Regions from separate parts of the Agarivorans sp. QJM3NY_29 genome, predicted to be linked through region 2. Evidence: predicted binding sites of a transcription regulator. Region 2 holds the regulator's gene; the other holds the start of a gene.
What was found. The regulator FliA, encoded in region 2, starts transcription of late flagellar genes. The targets are predictions, from matches to a motif close to CTAAAGNTNNNNNNNNNNNNGCCGATA.
Positions count from the first base shown of each region.

Region 1: ACRRS0_RS15690 (VC2046/SO_2500 family protein) is a predicted target of FliA. The motif match lies at 9,512-9,538, and genes of this name have one in related genera.

Region 1 is NZ_CP194036.2:3,442,093-3,457,192, forward strand. Features, by position in the region: gene ACRRS0_RS15640 (SDR family oxidoreductase) at 173-1,006, shown strand; gene ACRRS0_RS15645 (TraB/GumN family protein) at 1,051-1,926, shown strand; gene ACRRS0_RS15650 (DUF3149 domain-containing protein) at 1,995-2,138, shown strand; gene smrA (DNA endonuclease SmrA) at 2,211-2,786, shown strand; gene ACRRS0_RS15660 (carboxypeptidase M32) at 2,811-4,298, shown strand; gene ACRRS0_RS15665 (hypothetical protein) at 4,487-4,816, opposite strand; gene ACRRS0_RS15670 (ketoacyl-ACP synthase III) at 5,040-6,137, shown strand; gene cobT (nicotinate-nucleotide--dimethylbenzimidazole phosphoribosyltransferase) at 6,295-7,335, opposite strand; gene ACRRS0_RS15680 (YchJ family protein) at 7,633-8,094, shown strand; gene purU (formyltetrahydrofolate deformylase) at 8,123-8,959, shown strand; gene ACRRS0_RS15690 (VC2046/SO_2500 family protein) at 8,956-9,486, opposite strand; tRNA gene ACRRS0_RS15695 (tRNA-Tyr) at 9,651-9,734, shown strand; cyclic di-GMP riboswitch class I at 10,144-10,230, opposite strand; gene ACRRS0_RS15700 (response regulator) at 10,399-12,054, shown strand; gene ACRRS0_RS15705 (ion channel) at 12,196-13,176, shown strand; gene ACRRS0_RS15710 (FKBP-type peptidyl-prolyl cis-trans isomerase) at 13,333-13,809, shown strand; gene ACRRS0_RS15715 (cystathionine gamma-synthase family protein) at 13,905-15,100, opposite strand, start outside.
Region 2 is NZ_CP194036.2:1,882,650-1,897,749, forward strand. Features, by position in the region: gene flhF (flagellar biosynthesis protein FlhF) at 1-1,242, shown strand, start outside; gene ACRRS0_RS08650 (MinD/ParA family protein) at 1,232-2,125, shown strand; gene ACRRS0_RS08655 (RNA polymerase sigma factor FliA) at 2,118-2,843, shown strand; gene cheY (chemotaxis response regulator CheY) at 2,970-3,353, shown strand; gene ACRRS0_RS08665 (protein phosphatase CheZ) at 3,365-4,105, shown strand; gene ACRRS0_RS08670 (chemotaxis protein CheW) at 4,117-6,207, shown strand; gene ACRRS0_RS08675 (protein-glutamate methylesterase/protein-glutamine glutaminase) at 6,239-7,372, shown strand; gene ACRRS0_RS08680 (flagellar motor protein) at 7,365-8,111, shown strand; gene ACRRS0_RS08685 (flagellar motor protein MotB) at 8,113-9,027, shown strand; gene ACRRS0_RS08690 (ParA family protein) at 9,028-9,813, shown strand; gene ACRRS0_RS08695 (chemotaxis protein CheW) at 9,810-10,601, shown strand; gene ACRRS0_RS08700 (chemotaxis protein CheW) at 10,739-11,227, shown strand; gene ACRRS0_RS08705 (DUF2802 domain-containing protein) at 11,228-11,653, shown strand; gene ccmA (cytochrome c biogenesis heme-transporting ATPase CcmA) at 12,297-12,932, shown strand; gene ccmB (heme exporter protein CcmB) at 12,932-13,597, shown strand; gene ACRRS0_RS08720 (heme ABC transporter permease) at 13,636-14,388, shown strand; gene ccmD (heme exporter protein CcmD) at 14,390-14,599, shown strand; gene ccmE (cytochrome c maturation protein CcmE) at 14,596-15,090, shown strand.

The DNA of each region.
Region 1 (15,100 bases), 1.6 Mb from region 2:
CCTATATGTACAAATGAGTAAGCTTCGGTTTGACTCCAAACATGATTTAAAAGCCGACCGAAAGACATTTCATCTCTAGTAGGCGACCAATTGCTCCAAAGCCAAGCAGCCAAGGATCTGCCAATTGTATATCTATCCAAGCGTAAATCTTTCAACAATAAGCAGGCAAGACATGAAACCAGAGCAAGCAAGCATTTTGATTACCGGCTGTAGTAGTGGCATTGGTTTATATTGCGCTCAACAACTACCAAAGCATAACTATCACGTCATCGCATCTTGTCGCTATTTATCCGATGTTATACGGCTCCAAGAGATGGGCTTAAACTGTATACAATTAGATTTAGCCTGTCAGCAATCCATCGAACAAGGCTGGCAACAAGCCTTGAAAATGGCTAACGGAAAGATAAGCTACCTGTTTAACAATGGCGCCTACGGACAACCCGGAGCGCTAGAAGATCTGCCCACTGAAGCACTGCGCCAGCAGTTTGAAATCAATTTGTTTGGTTGGCATCATCTGAGCCGCTTAGTGATTGCTCATATGCTTGAGCGACAACAAGGACGAATTATCCAGAATAGCTCGGTGCTAGGGCTCGTAGCAATGAAGTATCGTGGCGCTTACAACGCCAGTAAATTCGCCCTAGAAGGGTACACAGATACCCTGCGCCTAGAATTAGCCGATACGCCAATTAAGATAAGCCTGATCGAACCAGGACCGATTATCAGTTCATTTAGAAAAAATGCCAAAATTGCCTTCGAGCAATCAATCAAACTAGAGCAAAGTCGCCACCAAGCAGCTTACCAACATACCTTAAAACGTCTCGGCCAAGAAGGTGCTAGCTCTCGCTTTACCTTACCTGCTAGCGCTGTATTTAACGCACTACTGCATGCCCTAGAAGCGCCAAGCCCGAAAGTTCGCTACTATGTGACCTCCCCCACTCATCTGTTTGCTTTATTGCGTCGTTGTTTACCAGTCACTTGGCTCGATGCAATACTCAGAAAAAGTTAAGTACGCATGATAAAATGGCTTACCTTTTCAATAACGGATTTATTATGTCAACTTGGATAAAGCGTTTAGGTTCGCTGTTACTAATCCTTTCGAGTACTCAGCTGGCTGCTGAGCCTTCACTCTGGGTGGCCAGTAAAGCACAACAACGCCTCTATTTGTTCGGCTCGATCCATTTAGGTAGCGAGCAGTTTTATCCACTACCTGCAGCATTTATCGATGCCTTTAAGCACAGCCAACAACTGATCATCGAAACTGATATCACAAAGCTAAGCGCGAGTGATCAGCAAATGCTGAACACCAGAACACTGCAACCGGCTAATCGCAGCCTCAACGATGATTTAAGCCCTCATTATCAGCAACTGTTAAAGCAACGTAGCCAACAACTAGGTATTTCCGAAACACTATTTAGCAATATGCGAGCTTGGTATGCCGCCATTGTACTCAGCCAATTGCAAATGCAAGCCTTAGGTTTTAAACCTGAGCTTGGACTTGATCTTCACTTCATCGAACAAGCAAAACAACGATACAAGCCAATTATCGCACTTGAGACTTTTGAACAACAATTGGAAGCTTTAAGCAGCCTTGAGAGTATTCAAATTCCTCTCTTACAGCAAACTCTCGATGAATTCGAACAGGTTCCTCAGATGTTCAATCAACTCGTGGAATACTGGAACAAAGGGGATAACCAACAACTATTTGCGCTGCTTGGTGAAGATCCAATGTTCCAACAAGAAGCCGAAATGGTGATCAATAAATTACTCTACCAGCGAAACCAGCAATGGCTGCAACAACTCACCGAACTCAATAACACTAGTTTTGTCGTCGTTGGTGCCATGCATCTATATGGCGAACAAGGCTTACTCAGTAATTTAGAACAACAAGGTTATGTAATTCGTGAAGTTGATCCAAACACAGATTGATCACTATCAATTTGGCTAATATTCAACCAAGTTATGCTCAGGTGACCTCATAAGAAGGAATCTTTAGCATGGATCTTTGGTTAGACTTACTGTTTGGTAATAGCATTGGTTTAATGTCTATTTCGGTGATCGCGATTACAATTGGTTTGATGATTTTTTATACTTATTATTTCCTAAAAAAAATCAGCCAAAGCGAACCACCACAAAAATAAGCGAACGCAGCGGTTGCGCCGCTGCATGCTCTCATCTATAAAGAAGGGACTTCGTTGTTCAGGAGTTCTTTTATGTCTGAAGAATTTGATCTATTTCAGCAAGAAGTTGCTGGAATCAAGCCCTTAAAGCAAGACGCCATCATCGGCAGTAGTGCAACTTTAGATTCCGCCGCAAAGCAGGCTCGTCAATTAGCAGCCCAACAACAGGCAGCGAGTCATCAAGATTACCTTTCACTGGAACAGGTTAAACTATTACGCCCCGACGATCCCGTCAGTTACAAAAAATCTGGACTACAGCAAGGTGTATTCAAGAAGCTCCGTTTGGGCAAATATGAAATCCAAGCCAAGTTAGATTTACACAAACTTCGCCTTGAGCAAGCGCGTAACGAAATTATAAGTTTCATCAAACAGTGCCAGCAATTAAACATTCGTAGCGCATTAATCATTACCGGCAAAGGCGCAAATAGCCAACCACCAGCATTACTAAAAAGCTACGTGAGTGGCTGGCTACCGCAAATTGAATCGGTATTAGCGATACATAGTGCTCAGGCCATACATGGTGGCAGCGGTGCCATCTACGTACTGCTGAAAAAAAGTGAATTACAAAAACTCGATAACCGCGAACGTCATGCTCGCCGAATCCGTTAAATTCACATCGACCAAGGAATAATTATGACAAAGCCCAACGCTTACCAACAACTCTGCCAGCACTTTCAACATCTATCTAAGCTCGCGCATTTAAATGCTATCTGTAGCTGGGATCAAGCGACAATGATGCCTAATGGTGGAAATCAAGCCCGTGCCGAAGCACTGGCAGAACTCGCCGTATTAATCCATCAAAAGTCCACCCATTCAGCAATGCCAGAATGGCTAGAACAAGCCAAACAACTAAACCTAAATCCGCAACAACAGGCCTCGTTACGAGAAATGAAACGTCATTGGCAACAGCAAACTGCCCTCCCCAGCGATCTCGTCAAAGCAAAATCTTTGGCAACCGCACATTGCGAACACGCTTGGCGTGAACAGCGTGGCAACAACGACTGGAAGGCCTTTCAGATTAACCTACAAGCGGTGATGCAATTAGCCATTGAAGAAGCGCAGATCAGAGCCGATAAAACTGGGTTAAGCCCTTATGATGCGATGCTTGATCTCTACGAACCCGGCATGCAAATGCAGCGTTTGGATAAAATATTTGGTGAGTTACACGCCTGGCTCCCCCAACTGATCCAACAGGTCGTCGAACAACAAAAAAGTTGGCCCGCGCTTCAGCTCAATGCGCCCTTTGCCAGTGATAAACAAAAGCAACTCGGCTTAGCAGTGATGAAGAAGCTGCAATTCGATTTTAATCATGGTCGCCTCGATGTGAGTACTCACCCCTTCTGTGGTGGAGTCCCTCAGGATGTTCGAATTACCACCCGTTACGAAGAACAAGACTTTACTCGCTCGCTGATGGGAATAGTGCATGAGACGGGTCATGCTCGCTATGAGCAAAATCTACCTTTAGATTTCCTCGATCTACCAGTGGGTCAGGCCCGCTCAATGGGCATTCATGAAAGCCAAAGCCTATTCTTTGAAATGCAATTGGGTCGCAGTCAGGCATTTATTGAACAACTACTCCCCTTAGTCAATCAGCATTTGTGCCATCAGCAACCAATGCGCTTAAGCGAGCTCAAACAACACTACCTTAAGGTACAGCCCGGTTATATTCGAGTTGACGCCGATGAAGTGACCTATCCTGCACACATCATGTTGCGCTACGAATTAGAACGAGACCTGATTACCCAAAAAATTACCGTGGCTGATATCCCGGAATTATGGGATCTCAAAATGCAACAGTATTTAGGACTATCTACACAAGGCAATTACCAAGATGGTTGCATGCAAGACGTGCATTGGCCTGCTGGTTTAATCGGCTATTTTCCGTCCTACTCACTCGGTGCAATGTATGCAGCACAATTTCACACAGCGCTGGTGAAACAACATCCGGAGGTACCCGCGCAAGTTCAAACCGGTAATTACGATACGGTCTTTGCCTGGTTACAAAAAAACATCTGGTCACAAGCCAGTTTCTACCCAAGCGATGAACTAGTCAGCCGCGCCACTGGCGAAAACTTAAATAGCCAGTATTTTAAACAACACCTTCAAGCTCGTTATTTATAATAGTTGTGACGGCAGCTCGACAATACGGTTCACTGCAAGCTTAATAAATGCAAGCAAGCGATTGTTTACGTGAATGAAATTATTAATAAAACAAAAGCTTGCGAGCATTAACAAGACGACTAGTCGCTCACCATAAGTCACATCAAGCATATTTATCGTGAGCGTTCCCCCAAACTAGGGCTGAACACTCATGAGTGTCCTACCTCATCCGCATCGAGTAATAACCATTCCTCGCTCCTTAAGGGAACTGGGGCTCTCACTTCGCAAATGTCACTCAATGGCCAAATAAACATCTCAGCGAAAAACACGGCTATATCATCCAGCTCACCATTTACCGCGACTTTTTTAAGTAGCGGCAAGGCCGCTATCTGTTCAGAAGCAAAAGCGAGCCGAGTCAAGGGATCGGCGCAGATATCAATGCTTAGTTCAAAATAGCGAGTAAGGTGATTAAAGCGCGAGCATTCAATTTTATCGTCGTTTGGGAATGCTGACGCGAATTGTTGACCTGTCACCGTCATATAAGACCTCAATCTAGTTATACCAGAGCTTATAAGCTATCCATGAGCCCAAACCAAGCTGTCAATTTGCCTACACTTAAGTCTGAAAAAATAGACTCAAACTGGGATATCTAGCTTAAGTCATAAAACCAACCAGTCAAGCTCAAGAATCAGACAATTTGGCTATTTAGCATGCATCAGGCATAATCCTTGGCACATTATAGTATGAGAGTTTCTAGCCTTTATGTATCACGCCGAAATTACCGGATGGGGCAAATGTATGCCTCCTGCACGTCTATCTAACCACGATTTAAGTACTTTTATCGACACATCCGATGAGTGGATAAGTAGCCGAACAGGTATTAAAGAGCGTTGTATATCGCATGTGGATATCGCCGAACTAGCTGCCAATGCAGGTTTGCAAGCTCTCGCTGCGGCAAACTTAGATGCAGCACAACTCGATGCAATTATCTTGTGTACCTGCACAGCTGGAACAACAGTGCCAAACAGTGCCAGTCGCGTGCAACAGCTACTACATGCCGATCAAGCGGCCGTGTTTGACATGAATGCTGCTTGTAGCGGTTTTGTTTACGGCCTACAAACTGCGGCGGCCTTAATTCAAACAGGAGCAATGCAAAGAATATTGTTAATTGGTGCCGAGCGACTCAGTCAATTGCTCGATTGGACCAAGCGCGATACTGCTGTGTTATTCGGTGATGGTGCCGGAGCGGTGATCATCGAAGCCAATGATGATCCAGAAAAAGTTGGATTTTTAGCCGCTAAGTTAGGTTGTGACAGTGAAAAACGGGAAATTTTATCAATTGCGGATTTTGGTACCAACCGCAAACGTTTTAGCGGTGTAGATACCCTGTACAACTTCCAGTTTGAAGGGCCCGAAATCTTTAAACGTGCCGTAAAAGGTATGGGAGAAGCTGCCAGCAATGTCTTGGCTCAGGCACAAGTTGCTAATCATGAACTTAACTTCATCGTGCCTCATCAAGCCAATCTACGGATCATCGACGCTCTCGCCAAACGAATTGGCGCCCCCGATGAAAACATCATGATCAACATTGAAAAATACGGAAACACCTCAGCAGCAACGGTTCCTGTCGCCTTATGTGAAGCCTTAGAGCAAGGTCGAATTAAGCCCGGTGACAATGTCTTATTAGCAGCTTTTGGCGCAGGACTCACCTGGGGAGCGGCCGTTATTCGCTGGGGAAAACGAGTGACGCCAGTCAAACAATCCACCGCCAGCCTGCCCGCTTGTAATCAAAGCGCCTTAGAACTGCTGGCCCCTGCCATCGAAGGTTGCCAACAGGCAAGGAAAGCACAACTCACTTAACTCAGCGCTTCCAGTGTTGCGGTCGAGCCAAGCCATATCAAGTCGACCGAGGATTGCTTTTCAATATTAACGACTTGCAGCAATGGCCATCGATTGATTTAAACCGATGGCCTAGATGTTCTCTGCATGCAAAATCAAGAATAGCCTTGGACCTTAGCTAGCCCTGCTGTTGGCTCACCCCTGCCGATTCAAATGAGGCCATTTGATTGAGAAAGGCGACAGCGGAACAAACCAAGGGATAAGCTAATACTGCGCCGCTCCCTTCACCTAAACGTAAGGACAATTCTAACAAGGCATGAGCATCCATCGCCTTCAATAAACGCTGATGTGCCTGTTCCGCGCTTTGGTGGCAAAACACCATATATTGTTTCACCAGAGGATTGATTTGATAAGCAACCAACGCTGCAGCTGAACAGATAAAACCATCCACCAAAATCACCATCCGCCGACTCGCGGCTTCAAGCATCGCCCCCACAATGGCCGCTATTTCTAAACCGCCAACCTTCGCCAACCATTGTTCGGCCGTATAATCTCCGCGATGATGGTTCATTGCTTGCTCTAATACCGCAACTTTATGTGCCAAACCTTGGTCATCTAAACCAGTGCCTCGTCCAACACAATCGCTAACCGGGAGTCCCAAACAACCAGCCATCAACGCGGCTGCACTGGCTGTGTTGGCGATCCCCATTTCACCGAAAGCCAATAAATTAGATCCCTCTAAGGCCGCTTGACGAACTCTAGCCACTCCAACCTCCATCGCCTGCTCCGATTGCGCTTGGGTCATCGCGTCTGAACTTAAAAAACTTTTTGTTCCAGCTGCCACTTTACAACACGCAACCCCCTCTTCTGAAAGTAATTGGCTAACACCAACATCAACAATCTCAAAAGCAAAACCGTGCTGGCGACAAAATACATTAACCGCCGCACCCCCTTCCACAAAGTTTTGCACCATTTGCGCCGTCACAGCTTGTGGATAAGCACTCACCCCAGCTAAAGCAATCCCATGGTCGGCGGCAAATACAATCATTTTTGCGCGCTGGATCACAGGTTCAAGGGTCGACTGTATCAGGCCTAACTGACAAGCTAATGACTCCAATTGGCCCAAAGAACCTTGTGGCTTGGTCTTCAAATCAATCTTATTTTGCAGTGCCTCTGCCAAACCAAGCTGCAAAGGCTCAATTACAAATTTAGTACGCAAATTCAATTCCCTAGCAATCATAATACCTCGTTTAAGCTTAACTCGTTTAAGCCTTAGCTTTAACCAAAACATGTATTTATCAAAGATTAACTTGTCCCTAAGCAAGCCAGCCATAGATCGCAGATGAAGGCTTAAAAAAAAACGATTTACAATACAAGTTTTCACTTTCTATTGCTCGACATCTCAAAGTCACCGCCTAAAAGAAAGCCGCTAACGAACGAACTCTAAGCAATTTTCAGCTGTGTTATTGCCAACTTCTTGCTACACTTCGCCCTCAGTCAAATTAGAGGTTCCAGAGTGTTAGTTTGCCCTTGCGGTAGCGGCTTGAACTTTGTTCAATGTTGTCAACCCTATATCAGCGGCTTATCAAGCCCGACTCATTGTGAGCAACTAATGCGTTCCCGCTATAGTGCCTATACTCTGGGTGATGCGAACTACTTATGGCAAAGCCATCATCCGGACTTTCGTCCAAGTGAGCAGCCCTTAGCACTCAACGCCGAGGAAGCGACACAATGGGAGAAACTCGAAATTTTATTTAGTTGCGACCGACTCGATGGCAACAGCGGAATTGTGGAGTTTAAAGCTCATTTTCGCGAGCAAGGCCAACTTAATATTTTGCATGAACGCTCTAATTTCACAAAAATTGCTGAACATTGGTTTTATACCGATGGTGTATTTTCTCCTTCACCCTTGGCTCGCAATGCTGCGTGCCCCTGCGGGAGCGGGAAGAAACTGAAACAGTGCTGTAAAAAATCTTAACTTTAAAGCTGAATAAATCGAAAACACCATGGAAAGAAAAATTCTTTTAACCGAATGCCCAGATGCCAAAGGTTTAATCTCAACCATTACCAACATCTGTGCCAAGCATCAACTCAACATTATTAAAAATAACGAATTTGTCGATAATGAAGTGGGACGTTTCTTCATGCGTACCGAGTTAGAAGGCTATTTTAACGACCAAACTTTGCTCGCTGATTTAGACAATGCACTACCTATTGGCAGCGCCCGTCGTTTAGTCGGGGCCGGACGCAAGCGCATCGTGATCATGGTCACCAAAGAAGCACATTGCTTAGGCGATTTACTCATGAAAGCCGTATACGGTGATATGAATGTTGAAATTGCCGCAGTTGTAGGCAACTACGATATCCTACAAGCGCTCACTGAGAAATTTGACATCCCCTTCCATTACATTAGTCATGAAGGATTAAAACGTGAGCAACATGAACAGCTGATCATTGAAACTGTCCAACAATATCAACCCGACTATGTGGTACTCGCTAAATACATGCGGATCCTCACACCAACATTTGTCGAGGCGTTCAGCAATAAGATCTTAAACATTCATCACTCGTTCTTGCCAGCTTTCATTGGTGCTAAACCTTATAAACAAGCCTACGATAGAGGGGTTAAAATCATTGGCGCTACCGCTCACTTCGTGAATAACGATCTAGATGAAGGTCCTATCGTAGAGCAACACGTGATTCATATTGACCATACCTACAGCGCGCAAGAAATGGCAAAAGCTGGGCGAGATGTAGAAAAGTCGGTATTAAGTCGCGCCATGCAACAAGTGCTCGATGAGAAAGTATTTGTTTACGGGAATCGAACTGTAGTTTTTCGCTAATTATAATATTTAACTTTAAGCGGCTTCGAATAATCGAAGTTGCTTAGTACTTGATAAATTTCACTACCTTTTACTTCTACATCGGGTATGACTTGCAGTGGTTTACTAGCCGCGCCATGTTTTAACCGCGTCAGTAGACTCACGTTATTCATGACCTCTTCACGAACTCCATCGAGCGTATCGTCCGCGCAGGCGGCATAACCATTTAAGGCTTGCTCCAAACGAATGGTATCAATTGAGCCCTTTTGTAAATGCTGACTCCAATTCGCCTGCACTTCGAACTCATCAGCCTGAGCAATTAGAGGGCGAGCTTCACGAAGCTGCAATTGAGCTCGCAGATCTTGCTGTACTTGTTCGGCCGCAGGTTTTTGCATGGAAAATTGAGCCTGATCGCAAACGTTTTGGCTCAACATACTCAATAGCAGATGAAAATGAGCAAGATCACCCTGCTGAGAGCAACGATTAAGCGTATCGCCTAACTGCAACTCATCACACAAACTATGATTTCTTATCTGCTCAACTAACATTGCGCCCCCTTCTACTGATTACCTATATCGGTAGAAAGACACAAAACTTTAGTTCACATTCACGAAATGAACAGATATTAAGCAAACAGTCTTAAGCTATAAAATTTATCGCCTTTTTTACTTTACAGCTTAACAAGTTCTGGTAATATGCCGCTCCACAAGCAGGAGGGGTTCCCGAGTGGCCAAAGGGAACAGATTGTAAATCTGTCGCGAAAGCTTCGGTGGTTCGAATCCACCTCCCTCCACCATCTTGATAAAAAAAGACACTTTAGGTGTCTTTTTTTATGTCTTAAATTTAGCATCATGCTTGATAACCTCTCAGTAATGCCGAGCAAGTAATATGCTCACTAAGTTATGGCGATGCTGCACAACAATCAGGTTAACCTTCATTTTAACCGAACCCAAGTAAACCGCTCATGAATAGATTTTAAAATAAGACAGAAAATCAGTAGTTAGATTTGCAACAGAAGATAGAAGATAGAAGATAGAAGATAGAAGATAGAAGATAGAACGAGAAAATATTTAGGACTAAGCGCCAAACAAATACGCCAAGCTAACTTAGCTTGGCGTTCCAACCAAATACGGAAAGTAATAAACGGTAAATAGACTAACTCACTGAGAGGTTAAACAACAATGTTGTAAATAAAACCACTCAACTAAGGCGGTCCAGCCATCTTAAGAATATAATTCTCAAGATCTGTAACTTTCCGACCTTGGATCACTCCAAGTTTGGCTTTGACTCAGTGTTGACAAGCTAAAAAACTCATCAACGCCTTAATAGTAAATCAAGCACTGCTAGTTTGGCAAGGTTTTATAAATGATAAGCTTAAGCAGCTAGGCCGCTATACTTACACAGCTTCAACCTTGGCAAAGTTGTGCTAGGATATCGAAAAAGGATTAGATAACACGGTAATGGCAACGCAATACAACTATAGCGGAAAAAAAATACTCATCGTTGATGACCAGCGCGCTTTTCAAGTGATGCTTAAAGCCATGCTACAAAACTTTGGAGCAAGCGATGTCTATTTTGCGACAACTGGAGAAGCGGCCGTTAAAGCTTGCCGAAAACGAAAGTTCGACATTCTATTGGTGGATTATAATCTAGGTACAGGTAAAAACGGCGGACAATTACTAGAAGAGTTACGCGTCAGCAAACTACTCGAAGTGGATGCATTATTTTTTATTATTAGTGGTGATAATAATAAGAGTATGGTGCTCAGCGCACTTGAAATGGAACCTGACGAATTTATTACCAAACCATTTTCACAGTTTCAATTACACAATCGCTTAGCCAGAGCCCACCTGAAAAGACAGTCCTTACGTGATATTTATCACGCACTGGCCGATAAAAACTATAGCAAAGTAATTGAGCTATGTGACCAACAAATCGAGAAAGAGAGTCGTTACAGCAACTACTGTAAAAACTTAAAGGTAGAAGCACAAATTGCTTTAGGGGAATATGAAAACGCCAAACTAGCGTTAGAGGCGATCCTAAAAGAGCGAAAACAAACTTGGGCCAAAGCGACCTTAGGCCGGGTATATCTGCTACTCGATGAAAATAAAAAAGCAATTGATACGCTCAGCCGCTCCATCGCAGAAAGCCCACTGTTACTCACCGCATATGACTGGTTAGCTCGAGCCTACCGCGCTGAGGGAAATATCGAAAAAGCCCTGGAAACCGTGCTAAAAGCTTCTAAATTAGCCGTAAACAGCCTTGAACGCCAACAACTATTGGCCTCGCTAGCGATTGATGCTGGAGAACTGAGTTTAGCGAAAGAAACATTCTCAACTATTTTGCAATTGGCACGCCGCTCTATTCATCGGGGGCCACATCATTTATGTAACTATGTACGAAGTTTAATTGATGAAGCCCAAGGCGAAGAAGACCTATACCGTAAAAACCGCTTACTACAAGAAGTAAATTCAGTGCTGTTTCATGCCAGACGAGAAGAAGGCAAAGACGAAGACTTTAATTTCGATGCTTTCGAAGGGATCAGTCAAGCAAGAGTACACGCGACCAAAGGCGAATTAAACAAAGCTAAAAGACTCTTGTTTAGCAGCAATGATGGCCTACTCGACTCTCCGGAAAAAGTTGCGGTTGAGTTACTACCCGATACCTTCCTCACCTTAAATTCAGTGGGAGAGTTTGAATATGCAATGCCCTTTGCTGAAGAGTTAGAAAAACGCGATAATATTGATCCAATATCGCTATCCTCAGCACATAAAGTTTTAAAAGATGAGGACTTTGAACAGAAACTTGGGCTGTTTCGCGAATACAACAAAATGGGCATTGATGCCTACGAAGAACAACGTTATGACGAAGCGACAAGCCACTTTGACAAGGCCCTGCAGGTCGCACCGGGAAACACCGGGGCTATTCTCAATAAAATCCAAGCGATTTTGAAACAAATCAATCTCTCAGATAAGGGCGTCAGTGGGCAATTGCTAAACGATTGTAAAGTTACCATCAAATTACTCGATGGCTTGAAGCTCAACGAAAATCACGCCGAGCGTTACTCAACGCTAAAGAACGAATTTCAGCAGTTTGGTAGTAAAAACAAAAGTTAATATATTGTTTTTATTGAACAACTTTAGCATTTTCTATCAAGGTAGATCTCACAGCTCTAATTTTTGGCTTACACTTAAATAAGCAACCAACACTGGCTTGCTCACGACCTCAGAGCAAACATATCAAAGAAGGCGAATCAGATGGTTCGAAATAACCAATGTTCGTATCAAGATGACTCAGGGCTCCCTTGCCATGAAAAGGCCTTGAGCAATGGATTGTGTTTTTGGCACGATCCCAATGAAAATAAAACTGGCCCCGAAATTAAAGAACAACTAGAACGCTACGCCCAAAATGGCGGATTAATGCGTGGAATATGCCTTAAAAAAGCCCAACTATGCGATATCAATCTAGTCAAATACAACAGTAAACAAGGCTATGATATGACTGGTGCCGATCTTTATCGCTGTAACCTCAAAGCCGCCCACTTGTTTAATATTAACCTTCAGGGTGGCAGTTTAATGAAGGCAGACCTTCGCGACGCTAACCTTAATCACGCAAACCTAACTCAAACCAACCTGCTGGGTGCAAAAATGGAAGGTTGTAAGTGTGATAGCCTTAAGGTTGGAGCGCGTGTCATGCAAGAAAAGTTGGCCCTAACAGCGGAACAAAAGCAAGATATCGAGTTAATGAATGACTATTACCAGCAAGCAGAAGAAGTCTATCGAAGTTTACGTAAAAGTGCTGAGGCTGAAGGGCTGTTTACCACCGCAGGACATTTCTTACGTAAAGAACTCACCATGCGCCGTTATCAAATGCCTAAGTATTCCTATCCAAGAGCCATTTCAAAGCTAGTCGACTTAGTCTGCGGCTATGGTGAATTACCGATGCGAGTTATTTTTACTTCTCTGGCGATTATTTTTAGTAGTGCTCTGGTCTATCTGTTTACCGGCATCCATTTCAACGGCAATATTGTTACCTTTGATCTTAATCAAACAGCAACTCAAAACATGGTCGCCTTCTTTGAATGTTTGTATTACAGCGTCGTGACCTTCACGACTCTAGGTTATGGGGATTTTACCCCTGTAGGATTATCTCGTGTTTTTGCAGCAATAGAAGCCTTTAGCGGTAGCTTTATCATCGCCTTATTTGTTGTAGTATTTGTGAAGAAAATGACTCGCTAGCTCGCCATGAGCAGCATTATTTTCGGTGACTCGTGATGTATTTTAATCAACACTTCAGTTAAAGTTGAAGATTCACCTCAGCGCTATAGCCGTAGGCAGTATCTTTAAACTGGTCGCTATTGCGAACCGCCCCCCTTGATAGAAAAGGATAGTTTTTTGAAATTTATTGTATTAGCAATACTCGCTATTTTGATTGTTGTGTTTTATATTCGCCAGCAGAATCATGCAAAAATAATTAAAAGTAATCAATTACTTGGTCAATATTTTTTGGCTAATAATGCTCAACAACAAGGCGTTGTAAGTACCAGCTCCGGCTTACAATATCTAATTCTTGAAAACAGAGGCAAGTCAGCGAAACCTTCAGCAAGCAGCACCGTGACCGTGCATTACCACGGGAGCCTACTCAATGGCCTAGTATTTGATAGCTCTGTTGAGCGAGCGCAACCGGCGCAATTTCCTTTAGGGCAAGTCATTAGAGGCTGGACCGAAGGCTTACAACTGATGCATGAGGGTGACAAATATCGCTTTTTTATCCCTAGCCACTTAGCCTATGGAGAACGCAGCATCGCCTCAATTCCAGCGGGATCGACCCTTATTTTTGAAGTGGAGTTACTTTCTATTGATACCCCTTAAGCATTCGGCATCTCAAGCCAAATAGATCTAGAAATAACTCATAAAAAGCCCGAGCAACAGTTGCCAAGGCTTTTTAAACACGGTGCTAGCACCATCTAAAACTGCAATAAGGCCTGCTCAAAATCAGTCACTAGGTCGAGCGTATCTTCGATGCCAATCGAACAACGGATCATCGTCTCGCTAATCCCTGAAGCTTGACGTGCTGCTAAACCCATTTCGTAATAAATAGTTTGAGCGACTGGCAGCGCTAAAGTTCGATTGTCGCCCAAATGAGTCGCATTAATCACGATCTGAAGCCTATCTAAAAAGGCAACGCAATCAATCCCTTCAATCAAGTCGAAACTAACTAATGCACCAAAGTGTTTAAACAAACTTTTCGCGCGTTGATGCTGAGGATGGCTCTCCAAGCCGGGATAATACACTTTAGCCACTTTAGGGTGTTTGGTTAATAAACGTGCTAAAGCCATTGCATTGGCACACTGGCGCTCCATCCGTAAGGCCATCGTTTCTGAGCCCACCGATAATAGATGAGCAGCCTGTGAACTTAAGGCACCACCAAAATCACGAAGTCCTTTTTTCTTAATCTGATTAATCCCCCACATTTTAGGATCGCCACTACGGTAGGCCTCAAAAATATTAGGAAACTTCGACCAATCAAATAACCCCGTGTCACTCACCGAGCCACCAAGCGCATTGCCATGACCGCCCACATACTTAGACAAGGAAGTGACAATAAGACTTGCGCCCACGGAAGCTGGCTGAAACAAATAGGAAGAAGTTAAGGTATTATCGACAACATAAACTAATCCGCGCTGCTGACATAACTCACCAATCCCTTGTAAATCGACAATTTGGGTGGCCGGATTAGCAATCGTTTCAACAAACACCATCTTGGTATTGACTTGACAAGCCGCGGCGACCGCTTCTCGATCCGTGGCATCAACCAAGCTTACCTCAATACCATAACCCTTGAGCGTACCAAAAATGCTACTGGTATTACCAAATAGAAAACGGCTCGCGACGATATGATCACCAGCCTTAAGCAAGCTTAGAAATACCGTACCAATTGCAGCCATGCCACTGGCAAACACCAAACTGGCGATGCTTTGGTCAAGCATCGCAATTCGGCCTTGCAAATAATCTAAGGTAGGAGTGGATTGGCGGGCATAAGCGTGGCCGACTTGCTTCCCTTGAAATACATCAAGTAGATCTTGAGTGGCTGCATATCCATAAGGCACCGAGTTGTGGATCGGCGCGTGCACCGCTCCCTCCTCGATCCCAGCTAGGCGGT
Region 2 (15,100 bases):
GAGTTAGCCGATGATAGCGTCAATTTATCGTCCGTCAAACCTAAGCACAGTTCTAAAACGTCAACAAACCAACAGCTTGGTCATGATTTTGACGAAAATGCGAGCCTCAAAGATAATTTGACTAATTTTATGCAGCGCCATCAAAAGCGTCAGCAAGAAAATTTGCAACAATCCAGCTTAAATAAATCGCAACGGCCTCGAACCGTTCAGGCTCCTCGCTCCTTGGCTCAGCAGCAAGGGTGGATACAGCAAGGTTCAGCAGCCAAACCTGCGGCAAGCCGTATTGCAACGCCAAGCGCAGAGGCGAATCACAGTGAAGTGGGTGAATTAAAGAAAGAAATGGCAGCGATGCGAAAGTTGTTGGAACATCAAGTGTCGGGATTAATGTGGCAGGAAGTTGAGCGGCAAGAGCCTGTTCGAGCGATGTTAATCAAACAGTTACAGTTGGTTGGTTTTGATGAGGATATGGCCGATCAGGTGGCTGGTTATATCCCCGAAGAGCTAGGCGTACAAGAAGGCTGGCAGCATTTACGGGAATTACTGGCAAATCAGCTCCCTGTCGGCCAAGATGAAATATTGTTAAAAGGTGGAGCGGTTGCCTTATTGGGCCCGACGGGGGTCGGTAAAACAACCACTATCGCCAAATTAGCTGCGCAGTTTGCTATGCGCCATGGTCCTGATAGCGTGGCGATGATTACCACAGATACTTATCGTATTGGTGCTCATGAGCAACTGGCAACTTATGGTAAAATTATGGGCTGTGCAGTTCGAGTGGCGAATGATGAAGCTGAGTTGTCCCAGCTTTTATACCAGTTTAAAGATAAAAAGTTAGTCTTAATCGATACCGCTGGTATGAGCCAAAGAGATATCCGTCTACATGAACAATTAGACAAGTTAGTCAAAAATAGCCAAGTTAATATCCGTAATTATTTGGTGATGTCAGCCAATGCTCAGCGACGGGTAATTGAAGAAACTGTAAATCAATTTAAGCGAATTCCTTTGGCTGGTACCATACTTACTAAATTAGATGAAAGTTTAGCGTTAGGTGAAGTGTTAAATGTAACCTTGCGTCATGCTATACCAATCAGTTACGTTACTCATGGTCAGCAAGTACCAGAAGATATTGCAGTGGCGGTGCCTAGCGAATTAGTTGAGCAAGCTTTGTCGGTGATAGATAAGCATTCTCAGCAACACTTTTGGTTTAGTGAAACCGAACAACAGAAGGTTTCGGATGTATTCTAAACATAATGATTTTGATCAAGCTAGCGGCTTACGAATGATGCAACAAAAAAATAATGTGAAAGTAATCGCAGTGACTGGTGGAAAGGGTGGGGTTGGTAAAACCAACGTGACGCTTAACATGGGAATTGCAATGGCGGGTCAAGGCAAGCGAGTCATGGTCCTTGATGCGGACTTAGGTTTGGCGAATGTTGATGTGCTACTTGGGCTGCGCGTGACTAAAAATCTGTCGCATGTGCTATCGGGAGAGTGCACTCTTGACGAAGTATTAGTTGAGGGACCAAATGGGATTCTGATTGCGCCAGCAACTTCAGGAACTCAATCCATGGTTGAATTAAGCCCTGCGGAACATGCAGGTTTAATTCGCGCTTTTAGTAGTATGAAAACACCGATAGATGTTTTGCTGGTTGATACCGCAGCGGGCATCTCTGATATGGTGTTGAGTTTTGCAAAAGCGTCGCAAGATATTTTAGTCGTCGTGTGTGACGAACCAACATCAATTACCGATGCTTATGCCCTGATTAAACTACTCTCTAATAATCATGGGGTGTATAAATTTAAAGTTGTTGCCAATATGGTTCGTAGTTTAAGAGAAGGTCAGGAGTTATTTACCAAGCTGACTCGGGTGACGGAACGGTTTTTAGATGCCACTCTCGAGTTAGTGTCTTGTATTCCCTATGATAACAATGTCCGATTGGCCGTTCGCAAACAACGTGTTGTGGTTGAAGCCTATCCTAAGTCACCAGCGTCTTTGGCATTTCGCTCTTTAGCCAGCAAAGCGGCTACTTGGCCGATACCTGAGCAAGCGGGAGGACATTTAGAATTTTTCATCGAGAATCTTCTCGAATTTGGACAACGCAAGAATAGAGAGCAGCTTAGTGAATAAAGTTGCCGCCTACGCCAATACCAGCGTTAACGACACTAATGCGTTAGTGGAGCGTCACGCCATTTTGGTTAAACGGATTGCCCATCACTTAATGGCTAGGCTACCGGCTAGTGTTATTGTGGATGATTTAATCCAATCTGGAATGATCGGGCTGATAGAAGCCGCTCGTAATTTTGATGGCTCTAAAGGTGCTAGCTTTGAAACCTATGCAGGGATCCGAATTCGCGGCGCGATGCTTGATGAAATACGCCGTGGCGATTGGGTTCCGCGTTCTGTACATAAAAATAGTCGAGCGATTAGTGACGCTATAGCTGCTGTTGAAAGAGAAAAAAATGGTGACGCTAAAGACGCTGAAGTTGCTGAAAAACTCGGGGTTTCTCTTCGCGAATACCATACGATGCTAGCGGATGTTAATTGCGGGCGAATCTTAGGCATTGAGGACCTTGGGGTAAACGAGGATGTCATTTCTAACGAAGAAAGTCGCGAGCAAAATCGTCCTTTCGAAGGTTTTGCAAATCAACGATTTCAACAATCTTTGGCGGAGTGCATCAAAGGGCTACCTGAACGAGAAGCCTTAGTATTATCGCTTTATTACGATGAAGAGCTTAATCTTAAAGAAATTGGTGAAGTATTAAGCGTTAGTGAGTCGAGAGTGAGTCAAATTCATAGTCAAGCGCTTGCCAGAGTGAAAACTCGAATGCGAGATTGGACACAATAGAGAAATTCATCCTTACAAAACTTATAAAAGATGGACTAAAATTGTGTTTATTAAGGCATAATAATGTATTACATAAATTTGTGACCCGTTTGTGGGCTAGTAAAACATCCAGCTGGGGGACGTACCTTGGATAAAAATATGAAAATTCTGGTTGTTGATGATTTTTCAACAATGAGAAGGATTATTAAGAACTTGTTGAGAGATTTAGGTTTCAACAATACACATGAGGCCGATGACGGTAACACCGCGCTACCAATGCTTAAGGGTGGCGATTTTGAGTTTGTAGTGACTGATTGGAATATGCCTGGTATGGAAGGTATCGATTTGTTGAAAAACATTCGTGCCGATGAGAGTTTAGCTCACCTGCCTGTATTGATGGTCACCGCGGAAGCGAAACGTGAACAAATTATTGAAGCCGCACAAGCCGGAGTAAATGGTTATATTGTAAAACCTTTTACAGCAGCTACTTTAAAAGAGAAGCTCGATAAGATTTTCGAAAGATTACAATAAAAGGAAGACGCGTGAGCACCGATACTCCGATTATTTCATTAGCGGATGCGCAACAACTGGTGATGCTACTTGAAATGGGAAAGGTCGCCGAGGCGAACCAACTAGTCAGTGAGCTATGTGCTCCAAAAGCTAACTTGCTGTTTGATAAAGTTGGCCAGCTCACTCGTCAACTTCACGATTCATTAAATGATTTCAAATTGGATATTCGGATCAATGAACTCGCGAACCAAGAAATCCCCGATGCCAAAGAACGTTTAAACTATGTCATCGAAATGACCGATCAAGCTGCTAATAAAACGATGGATGCAGTCGAGTCGGGTTTGCCGATTGCTGATAAATTAACCAATGATATCAATGATATTATGCCTGTATGGCAAAATTTGATGGATCGGAAAATTGAGTTAGGCCAATTTAAAGCGCTGTGTCACCAAATCGATATTTTTCTGACTAGTTCTTCATCTGATGCCGATAAACTACGTAACATGCTTACTGAAATTTTAATGGCACAGGATTTTCAGGATCTTACCGGGCAAATGATTCGAAAGGTGATCACTTTAGTTCAGGAGGTTGAAGAGAATTTAGTTGAGATGCTCACCTTGTTTGGCACTGACATGGTGGATGTCGCTCCTGGTCAAGATGATAAAAAATCGGGTGTTGAAGCAGAAGGCCCTATAATTAATAAAGAACAAAGGGATGACGTTGTTAACGATCAAGACGATGTTGATGACTTGTTGTCTAGTTTAGGATTTTAAGGGAGTAGCGCATGTCGTTTGATGTAGATGAAGACATCTTACAAGACTTTCTGGTAGAAGCGGCAGAGATCCTAGAGCAGCTTTCTGAACAGCTTGTTGATCTAGAAAAACGTCCTGATGATAGTAACTTATTGAATGCTATATTTAGGGGTTTTCATACCGTTAAAGGTGGTGCTGGTTTCTTATCATTAACTGAACTCGTTGACGTTTGTCATGGTGCGGAAAATGTGTTTGACACATTACGTAACGGTGGCCGCGGGGTGTCATCAGAGTTAATGGATGTCATACTTGAAGCACTTGATTCCGTGAATGATATGTTTGCTAAGGTGCAAGCAAGAGAACCTTTAACACCAGCTTTGCCAGAGCTTATTGAGCGATTGCATCAATTATCTCGGCCTGCTTCAGAAGATCAGGTGGTGGTTGAGCCGGAATCTGAGCCCGAGCCCGAGCAAATTCCAGAGAGTAAATCAGCTACTGGCACTGGTATTGATGATATTTCTGATGACGAATTTGAAAGCTTACTCGATGAGTTGCATGGCTCTGGTGCTCCAAAAGCGGCTTCTCAAGCGAGTCCGGTAAGTGCTGCAGCCCCTAGCGAAACTGCGAGTGGTGGCGATATTTCTGATGATGAGTTTGAAAAGCTACTCGACGAGCTACATGGCTCTAAAGCACCAAGTGCTAAACCTGCCGCTGTTACGCCAGTGGAAACGGCGACGAACAGTGACGAAATTGGCGATGATGAATTCGAAAAGTTATTAGATCAGCTGCATGGTGCCGGTAAAGCGCCTGAGGTTAAGGCGGCAGCCAAGCCCGAAGTCACCCCGAAGGTCGAGCCGAAGAAAGTTGCACCAACAAAAGTTGCAGCTACTCCGAAAGCTGCTGCTCCAGCCAAGTCTGAGCCGGCAAAAGCAGCGCCCAAACAAGCCCCTCAGGGGGAAACGACGGTTCGCGTCGATACCCGTACTCTCGACGAAATCATGAATATGGTTGGGGAATTAGTTTTAGTCCGTAATCGTTTGGTTAGTCTTGGTTTAACCAGTAATGATGAGGATATGGCTAAGGCGACCTCTAACCTTGACGTTGTGACCGCTGATTTACAGGGTGCAGTGATGAAAACTCGAATGCAGCCTATTAAGAAGGTGTTCGGTCGTTTTCCTCGAGTCGTTCGTGATTTAGCTCGTAGTTTGAAGAAAGATATTAACTTGGAATTGGTCGGTGAAGATACCGATTTAGACAAAAACCTAGTGGAAGCGTTAGCCGATCCACTGGTGCATTTAGTGCGAAACTCGGTTGATCACGGCATTGAAATGCCAGACCAACGTGAAGCGGCAGGAAAACCGCGTACTGGTGTCATTCGTTTGTCAGCCTCGCAAGAGGGTGATCATATCTTGCTGATGATCGAAGATGACGGCGCGGGGATGAATGCAGATAAGCTTAAATCTATCGCTATAGAGCGCGGTGTTTTAGATGCCGATGCGGCGGCAAGAATGCCAGACAAAGATGCTTATAGTTTGATTTTTGCACCAGGTTTTTCGACAAAAACTGAGATTTCTGATATTTCGGGGCGTGGTGTTGGCATGGATGTGGTCAAAACCAGTATCACCCAGCTGAACGGTTCTGTGGATATTGATTCTAAGCTTGGAGGCGGTACTACTTTACAAATCAAAGTACCATTAACGTTAGCTATTCTACCCACTTTGATGGTTGATGTAGGTAAACAGACTTTTGCTTTACCACTCACCAGTGTAAATGAAATCTTTCATCTGGATTTAACCAAAACCAATGTTGTTGACGGTCAGGAAACCGTTATTGTCCGTAATAAAGCTATACCTCTATTTTATTTGCAAGATTGGTTGATCCGTAATAGTCAATCTGGACAGAGAAGTTCTCAAGGACATGTGGTTATCGTACAGATAGGCCAACAACAGGTGGGATTTGTCGTTGACAACCTCATTGGGCAGGAAGAAGTTGTGATAAAAGCGCTTGACCAGTTATTGCAAGGTACCCCTGGAATGGCCGGGGCGACGATTACCAGTGATGGTCGTATCGCACTCATACTCGATATTCCTAGTTTACTAAAACGCTACGCTCGTAAGTTATAACGCCGAGCACAGCCCTTAAAAAGAATTGAGTATGGCAATAAAAGTATTAGTTGTTGATGATTCTAGTTTTTTCAGACGTCGAGTCAGCGAGATTATTAACGCTGACCCAAGCCTTGAGGTGATAGGTGCAGCTAAGAATGGCCGCGAGGCCATTGAAATGGTTGCAAGTTTAAAACCTGACGTGATTACCATGGATATTGAAATGCCAGTTATGGATGGCATTACGGCTGTAAAAGAAATTATGGCCAAACATCCCACGCCAGTGCTGATGTTTTCATCGTTAACCCACGATGGTGCTAAAGCGACCTTAGATGCTCTAGATGCTGGTGCACTTGATTTTATCCCCAAAAAATTTGAAGACATTGCTCGTGATCGTGAAGAAGCCGTCAGCTTGTTACAACAACGAGTAAAGGCCATTGCCAGACGCCGAGTGATAGCGCGTCGAGCGCCATCGAGTCTGACTCCCCGAGCCGACAAACCTTTGACGCCAAGCGCCCGGACGCCACTAAGGCCGACGACCGCGGCAAGCAGCCAACCTTCGGTAGAGCGCAAGGTTCGTACGTCTGGTGTGTTTAAACCTTCAGGAAAACGCTATAAATTAGTCGCGATAGGGACCTCTACCGGTGGTCCGGTGGCTTTGCAAACAATTTTAACGCAGTTGCCGGCTGGGTTTCCTAAGCCCATTTTATTAGTTCAGCATATGCCAGCTACATTTACAGCTGCATTTGCTCAACGCTTAAATACACTGTCACGGGTTAATGTGAAGCAGGCCGAGGATGGAGATGAATTGCGACCGGGTTGTGCTTATCTCGCACCCGGTGGCAAACAGATGTTAGTTGAGCCTCGCGGTCAGTATGGTCGCTTACGAATTATTGATGGCAATGACAAAGTCAACTATAAACCTTGTGTCGATATTACTTTTGCTTCTTTGGCGAAAAGTCATCAGGGCGACGTTTTAGCCATGATTTTGACTGGTATGGGGGCTGATGGGCGAGATGGTTGCCGTTTATTGAAAGATAAAGGCTCAACGATCTGGGCTCAGGATGAAGCCAGTTGTGTTGTTTATGGTATGCCACAGGCCGTCGCAAGTGCTGGACTCGCCTCCAATCAAATGCCTCTCGATCGTTTTTCTGAAGCGATAGTTATGGAAATTGGTAATGGATAAACTTAGCATCTTTGGCGTTATTTTAGCGTTCTCAGCTGTTGGGTTTGGTCATGTTTTTGCTGGTGGGTCGTTAGACGATTTAGTCAATGTACATGCATTAACAATTGTATTGGGGGGGACTATCGGCGCGGTGATGTTACAAACGCCGAGCAAACAATTTGTGCAAGCTCTGAAAGTGATACCGAAGGTTTGGTTTCAGTCGCAAGATAATGTACAGAACCAAATTCAATTGATATTGAATTGGTCTCATATTGTTCGTAAAGATGGTTATTTGGGCCTAGAACAACAGCAAAAACATGCAGATTCGTTTACTTTACGCGGTTTACAAATGCTGATAGACGGTGCCGAAGCTCAACAATTACAACAATCCTTAGAAGATGTCATCGACTTAGAACAAAGTCGTTTGGAACGTCAGGCGGGGGTGTTTGAAGCCATGGGGGGGTACTGCCCTACGGTGGGTATTATCGGTGCAGTACTTGGTTTGATTCAGGCTATGGATTTTTTAAGCAGTCCTGAGTTACTTGGAAAGGGAATTGCGGTTGCATTTGTTGCGACCATTTATGGTGTTGGTTTCGCCAATTTTATTTTCTTGCCTTTTGCCAATAAACTTCGCTCGCAAGCGGGGGATCGCGCTATTTATCAGGAAATGACTTTAGCTGGATTGGTTTCAATCGCTGAAGGTGCCAGTAGTATTGAAGTAAAGCGTCGCTTACATAGCTTCGTTGTGGATATCGACTAGTATGCGTCATCGCTATGCTGCAGCTGCTAAGCGAAATGCAAACACAGAGCGTTGGTTAGTCTCCTACGCTGATTATATGACATTGATGTTTGCGTTGTTTGTAGTACTTTACGCGATGGCGATTACCAATGAAAAAGATTACCCCGAATTGCAACAACGCTTACAACAGGCGATTGCCTTATTTGAAGTTTCTGATGGGCAAGCTGAACGGAATGAAACGGTCTCGTCAACGGAATTGCTGATGGAATATGGTCACTCGATTTTGGATGGTCAAGTTATCATGCCTAACGTGCCGCCAACGACTTCAAACTCAGTTGCTCAGTCTAATCTAACCGAACTCGCAAGCCAATTGGCTATTGAACTTAAAGATATTTTCAAAACTGACGACATAGTAATAAATAGTGATGAAGACTGGCTAACCATTGAGTTAGATAGTCGACTTTTTTTTGCTAGTGGTAGTGCTTACTTGCTTAAGCCTGCTGAACAGTTAGTTTTACGTTTGTCCGAAAAGCTTAAAATGGTCGATAATTATATACGAGTGCGTGGTTATACCGACGAGCATAGTATTGATAGTGAACTCTATCCAAGCAATTGGGAGTTGTCAGCCGCTCGGGCCACAAGAGTTGTTCGGGAATTGCAGTCAGATGGGATTCAACCGCAGCGAATGGCTATCGAAGCCTACGCTCAATATGCCCCGTTATCCGTGAACGGAAAACTGCAAAGCGATAAACAAAATCGAAGGGTGGTCATTGCACTCTCTAAATACATTTGGGACTCTTCAATTGCCCAATCGTCAGTTGTCGAACAAGCGCCAGCGGGAGATGAGCAGAAAGTTGTTAAGCCAGATAGTGAGACAATGTTAGCGGTGCCATTGGAAGGTGGTGGGGTGCGATTTACGACAAGGCAGGAAGAATAGGTGAAAGTTTGGACGGTTGCTAATCAAAAAGGCGGTGTCGGTAAAACTACAACGGTGATATCTCTGGCTGGTCTACTAGCGCAACAAGGAAAACGTGTCCTATTACTCGACACTGATCCCCATGCGTCGCTCACCAGTTATTTGGGATTTGATGTTGATAGTGTTCAGGGCACTCTTTATGAACTTTATCAAAACAGTCAACTCGACGATGCGATGGTGACTCATAGTATTCAAGCGACTTCGTTTGATAATTTAGATTTAATTCCCGCAAGTATGGCTTTAGCTACTTTGGATAAAGTGTTGGGGCAGCGTGAGGGAATGGGCTTGATTTTAAAGCGCATTTTGGCGCGTATTGAACATAAGTATGATTATGTGTTAGTTGATTGCCCACCAGTTCTGGGGGTGATGATGGTTAATGCTTTAGCTGCGAGTGAGCGAGTATTAGTGCCTGTTCAAACAGAGTTTTTAGCCATTAAAGGTTTGGAGCGCATGGTTAAAACCTTGAGTATTATGCAACGCTCTTGTCCTAACCGCTTACGCTATACGGTTGTTCCAACGATGTATGACAAGCGAACTCGTGCTTCATTAGCGGCCTTAAAGGAACTACAAGAAACTTATCCGAACAACATTTGGAATTCAGTGATACCCATCGACACCAAATTTAGAGATGCTAGCCTACGGCATGCGCCACCTTCCTATCATATAAAAAATTGCCGCGGGGTATTTGCTTATCAAACCTTACTCGCTCATCTTCTGCAGATGACCGATGAGCAGGGGCTATTATGAATAGCGATACCTTGATGGAGCAGGCTTTAGGGAGTTATTTTGATTCTTTATTGAAAGAACCTGAAAGTGTGCCTCTCAGCCCTGTTAGTGAAACCTTGAATCAGTCTTCGTTTGCCCCTGAACCTCAAGTGAAGCCGCTTGCGACTTTGTTCGCAGAAGCCGAGCAACGAGTTGCCGCTGTTGCGGAGGCTAAGCCGGTATTACTCCCTATTAAAGAGTTACCAGAACAGCCTGCACCAAAAGTTGAACCCGAGCATATAGCGCCTGCTGATGAGTCTTTGCCAGCAACGAGTATTCAAGTAGAAGAGCAGCTTGTTGAAGCGCCTTTACCGGAAGAATGGCACAATATCGAAACCGATAATGAGTTTCAGGTTCTATTTTTTGAAGTTGCAGGCGTTACTTTTGGAGTGCCCTTGACTGAGTTGGGCGGAATTCATCGTATTAGTGAAGTTAGCCCACTCTTTGGTAAGCCAGATTGGTTCGCTGGCATTATGATCGAGCGTGAACAAAAGTTAACGGTTGTCGATACCGCTAAGTGGGTGATGCCGAATCAGCCTTTTGAACCTGACTATAAATACCTGGTTATGCTTGGTGAAAGTAGTTGGGGTTTGAGCTGCGAGAAGCTATTTGGTACCGAGCGGTTGAATAAAGATGATGTAAAGTGGCGTGTTGATCCCGGTAAACGTCGTTGGTTAGCGGGAATGGTCAAACAAAGGATGTGTGCTTTATTGCATGTTGAAGAGCTACAACGAATGCTTTCTCAGGGGGTAAATATAGATGGATGTTAGAACTGTGAGGTAGAGCGAGCTCTGTTTAATTGAAAGACTAGGTAAATCCGCCGTTTAGTTTTATAACTTATGATATATACTTGAATAGATAAGAGTTGCGAGATCCAATTGGACTCATGAATAAAAAGGACATGCAGATGAGCGAGCAGCGTAACGTCGCAGAAAATATTGCCGAGGATGAAGTTCTACAATGGGTAACTTTTCAGTTGGAAAGTGAGACCTATGGTATTAACGTGATGCAGGTACAAGAAGTATTACGTTATACAGAAATAGCGCCGGTGCCAGGAGCGCCAAACTATGTTTTAGGCATTATCAACTTGCGTGGTAATGTGGTCACGGTGATCGATACGCGTTCCCGGTTTGGTTTGCCTTCATCAGATATTACCGAAAATTCACGGATCGTGATTATAGAAGCTGAATCACAAGTCATCGGGATTTTAGTGGATAGTGTTGCTGAGGTGGTTTACTTACGTTCTTCTGAAATAGATGCCGCACCAAACGTGGGTACTGAAGAGAGCGCGAAGTTCATTCAAGGTGTTAGTAATCGGGATGGACAGTTATTAATTTTGGTTGATCTCAATAAGCTGCTTTCTGATGAAGAGTGGGATGAAGTAAGCTCAATATAAATGGATTGGATTAATCTTGTTGCGTTATTGGTTATGTTGCTTGGCCTTGTGGGTGTTTACTGGTTAACACACAAGGCTAATCGACATATAGATTCCAGTGAAGCCAAAATGGCGAGTTTGGAACTGGTTGTTAAAAATTTGTTAAGTAAGCATCGAGCCGCTGAAAAAGAGCTGCAAGAGTTACACGTAGCCAATGCTTCTTTAGTTCAAGAATTAGAACGTCAGGCTGAGCAAGTCGAGCAAGCGTTTATTCGTAGCGCTCAAATTGAGTCACAAGATCCTGACAGCAAGTTGTACACCCGTGCCGTCAAATTGGTCGAGTTAGGCGCTGATTTAGAAGAGGTGATGCGCGAATGTGAATTACCTAAAGCCGAGGCTGAACTTCTATTAAGTCTACGGAATAAAATGAAAGGGCAAGCAAGCTAGCCTTGCCTTCTCTTCTCTTCTCTTCTCTTCTCTTCTCTCTGAACCACTGCACTTGCCAAGCCCCGTTTGCTGTTTGTTCCACAAAATCCTATTATCATGATTGAGTCAGAGTCGCTACAATGCGCGTTTAAAGTAGACTTAATGGTAGGTCTTCGGAACTGAATTTAGTGGTATTTGATTCAGCTAAATTAAATGTTCAGGGCAAGGTTGTTGTATTGTCCTGCGTTGTTGCTGCATGAATCTGCTATTTTATATGTTCTTATTGTAATCGGTAGGGGGGCTGCTGTAGTTGTTTTAGCTTGATTGGTTTTTCTTTGTATTTTGGACGGTTATCTCGATCTGCTTATCTTTTACATCTATTTTCTGAGTCAGTTGTCAGTTGTTCTTAATGGCAGCCTTATGCGCTCGAGCTCCTAGTCGGCGGCCATGATCTATACACGAACGGCCGACCATATTCGATTGCTTCTGTACTTTGCGGAATGGTGTTTATTTCATCGTTGCTGGTCCGACTGAATATCTATTTTGATTTGGCTTTACTTTGATGGAACATCTCCTTAACATATTCGTTATTTCAATTGCTTGCCTAGATTTACGATCTAGCTGTGATACCATCCCGACACTTATTATATCAAGACACATTTGAATGCTGGAAGCTATTGGACTTTGCTGTGTTAGAGAAGAGCGCGTTCTTTTTGACAATTTATCGTTTACCTTAAACGCTGGCGATATCCTGCAGGTAGCAGGTCCCAACGGTGCGGGGAAAACTAGTTTATTACGTTTGCTTGCGGGTTTGTCTCGTCCTGAGCAGGGAGAGATCCATTGGCAAGGGCAGAGCATTAATCAAATCTCTGATAGCTTTCATCAACACTGCCTGTATTTGGGGCATCATGTTGGGGTAAAGGCAGAGTTAAGTGCCGTAGAAAACCTACAGTTTTATTTGGGGTTGGCGGGTCAGTCCATGTCATTGGGGCAGCTATACGACTTGTTGGCTCGAGTCGGTTTAGCGGGTTTGGAAGATGAACCAACAGCACACTTGTCGGCTGGACAGCAGCGCCGAGTTGGCTTGGCTAGGTTATGGCTTGTGGAACGTCAATTATGGATCCTAGATGAGCCCTTTACCGCAATCGATAAGCAAGGTGTTACTTATTTAGAAGCCGTACTGAAGCGACATGCAGAGGCCGGCGGAATGATATTGCTCACGACGCATCAAACTTTAAATATCGATAGTGCCCATTATCGCGTGTTAAACATTGAGCCTGCTTATGAGGAAATTGTTTAATGCGGGTTTTTGTGAGTGTTGTTAAACGTGAGTTGTTAGCTGCATTTAGACAAAAGTCAGAAGTTGTCAATCCGCTATGGTTTATTTTGATTGTGATAACTTTGTTTCCTATTGCCGTTGGGCCAGAGCCGCAGTTATTGGCGAAAATTGCGCCTGGAATTTTATGGGTAGCGGCTTTACTCTCCTCATTATTGTCTTTAGAGCGCTTATTTCGAGATGATTATGCCGATGGCTCATTAGAACAGATGTTGTTGAGTGGCTCGTCTTTAGCGTTGATCGCTTTAGCAAAAACAGTGGCGCATTGGATGATTACAGGCTTACCAATTTTACTGCTATCACCGCTGCTTGCAGTTTTGTTATCCCTAGAATGGCAAAGTTTTAAGGCTACATTCTATACCTTATTATTAGGAACCCCTGTACTGAGTTTAATTGGTGCAGTGGGCGTAGCCTTAACAGTGGGCTTGCGTAAAGGTGGTGTATTGCTGAGCCTATTAGTTTTACCTTTGTATATTCCTATATTGATTTTTGCGACTTCTGCGATTGAAGCCGCATCATTAAACTTGCCCTATACGGGCCATTTAGCGATTATGGGTGCGATTAGCTTATTGGCGCTCACTTTGGCTCCCTTCGCTACCGCCGCGGCATTAAGAGTTAGCGTTAACTAAATATAATAATAAATTATTGTCAGAGAGTACTTACCCTAATGTGGAAATGGTTACATCCTTATGCAAAACCGCAAGCCAGCTATGAACTTGCTGGAAAATTTGTACCTTGGTTGAGTGTATTGGCCCTTATTAGTTTTGTTGTGGGCTTAATTTGGGGCTTGGCCTTTGCGCCCGCCGACTATCAGCAAGGCGATAGTTTCAGAATTATTTATATTCATGTTCCTTCGGCAATATTATCGATGGCGGCTTATTCGTCGATGGCAATTGCCGCTTTTATCGGCTTGGTGTGGCAAATTAAACAAGCTGATATTTATGTGGCAGCAGTCGCTCCTGTTGGCGCTGTCCTTACCTTTGTTGCTCTATTTACTGGGGCTGCTTGGGGGAAACCAATGTGGGGGGCATGGTGGGTATGGGACGCTCGTTTAACCTCTGAGTTAATTTTGTTGTTTTTGTACTTAGGTGTCATCGCCCTATACAACGCATTTTCGGATAAAGTTATGGCTGGCAGAGCAGCTGGGATCTTGAGTCTAGTGGGCGTTATTAATTTGCCAATCATTCACTATTCCGTGGAATGGTGGAATACCCTACATCAAGGGGCCACGATTACCAAGTTCGCGAAACCGTCGATTGATTCTCAAATGTTATGGCCCTTATTGCTGAACATATTTGCTTTTGGGTTTTTCTTGGTTGCGGTCAGTTTGGTTCGCTTTAGAACCGAGCTGTTAAGGCGAGAACGCCGCCGCCCTTGGGTACAACAACTTCTTATCAAGCCAGATCAACGGGAGGGTTAATATGATGCAATTTGATTCAGTCGCTGATTTTTTTGCGATGGGTGGTTACGCGTATTACGTATGGCTGGCCTATGGCGTGAGTGCGCTCGCCATGGGAGCGTTGGTCATCGATAGTTTGATTAAACGAAGAGCGATTATTAAATCGGTGACGCATTATTCGGTGCGGCGAAAACGGGTACAAGCAGCGAAAGAGATGAGCGAGCACTTATGAATCCTAGACGTAAAAAACGCTTAACCATTGTTATCTCTATTGTGTTGGGTTTAGGGGCATCCATTGGTTTGTTGCTCTATGCACTGGCGCAAAATATCGACTTGTTTTATACCCCCACAGAATTAGTTAAGGGGAAAGGTCCACAGGCACTTAAACCGGAACTGGGTCAGCGATTGCGGATTGGTGGTTTGGTATTGCCTGGCACTGTTGAGCGTTCTGCAACAAGTTTACAAGTGAGCTTTAAACTGAGTGATGCCGGCGGCGAGATTGTGATTGTTAATTACGAAGGTATTTTGCCGGATCTATTTCGCGAGGGGCAGGGGATTGTCGCGCAAGGTGTATTGACCGCCGTTAACACCGTGTCGGCCTTCGAAGTATTGGCTAAACATGATGAAGAATACATGCCGCCCGAGGTTGCCGAATCTTTGATTGGAATGGAACATTTTAAACCTGAATATACTGAAGCCCAATTGCAGGGCTCTGCTCACTAGAGATATCTAT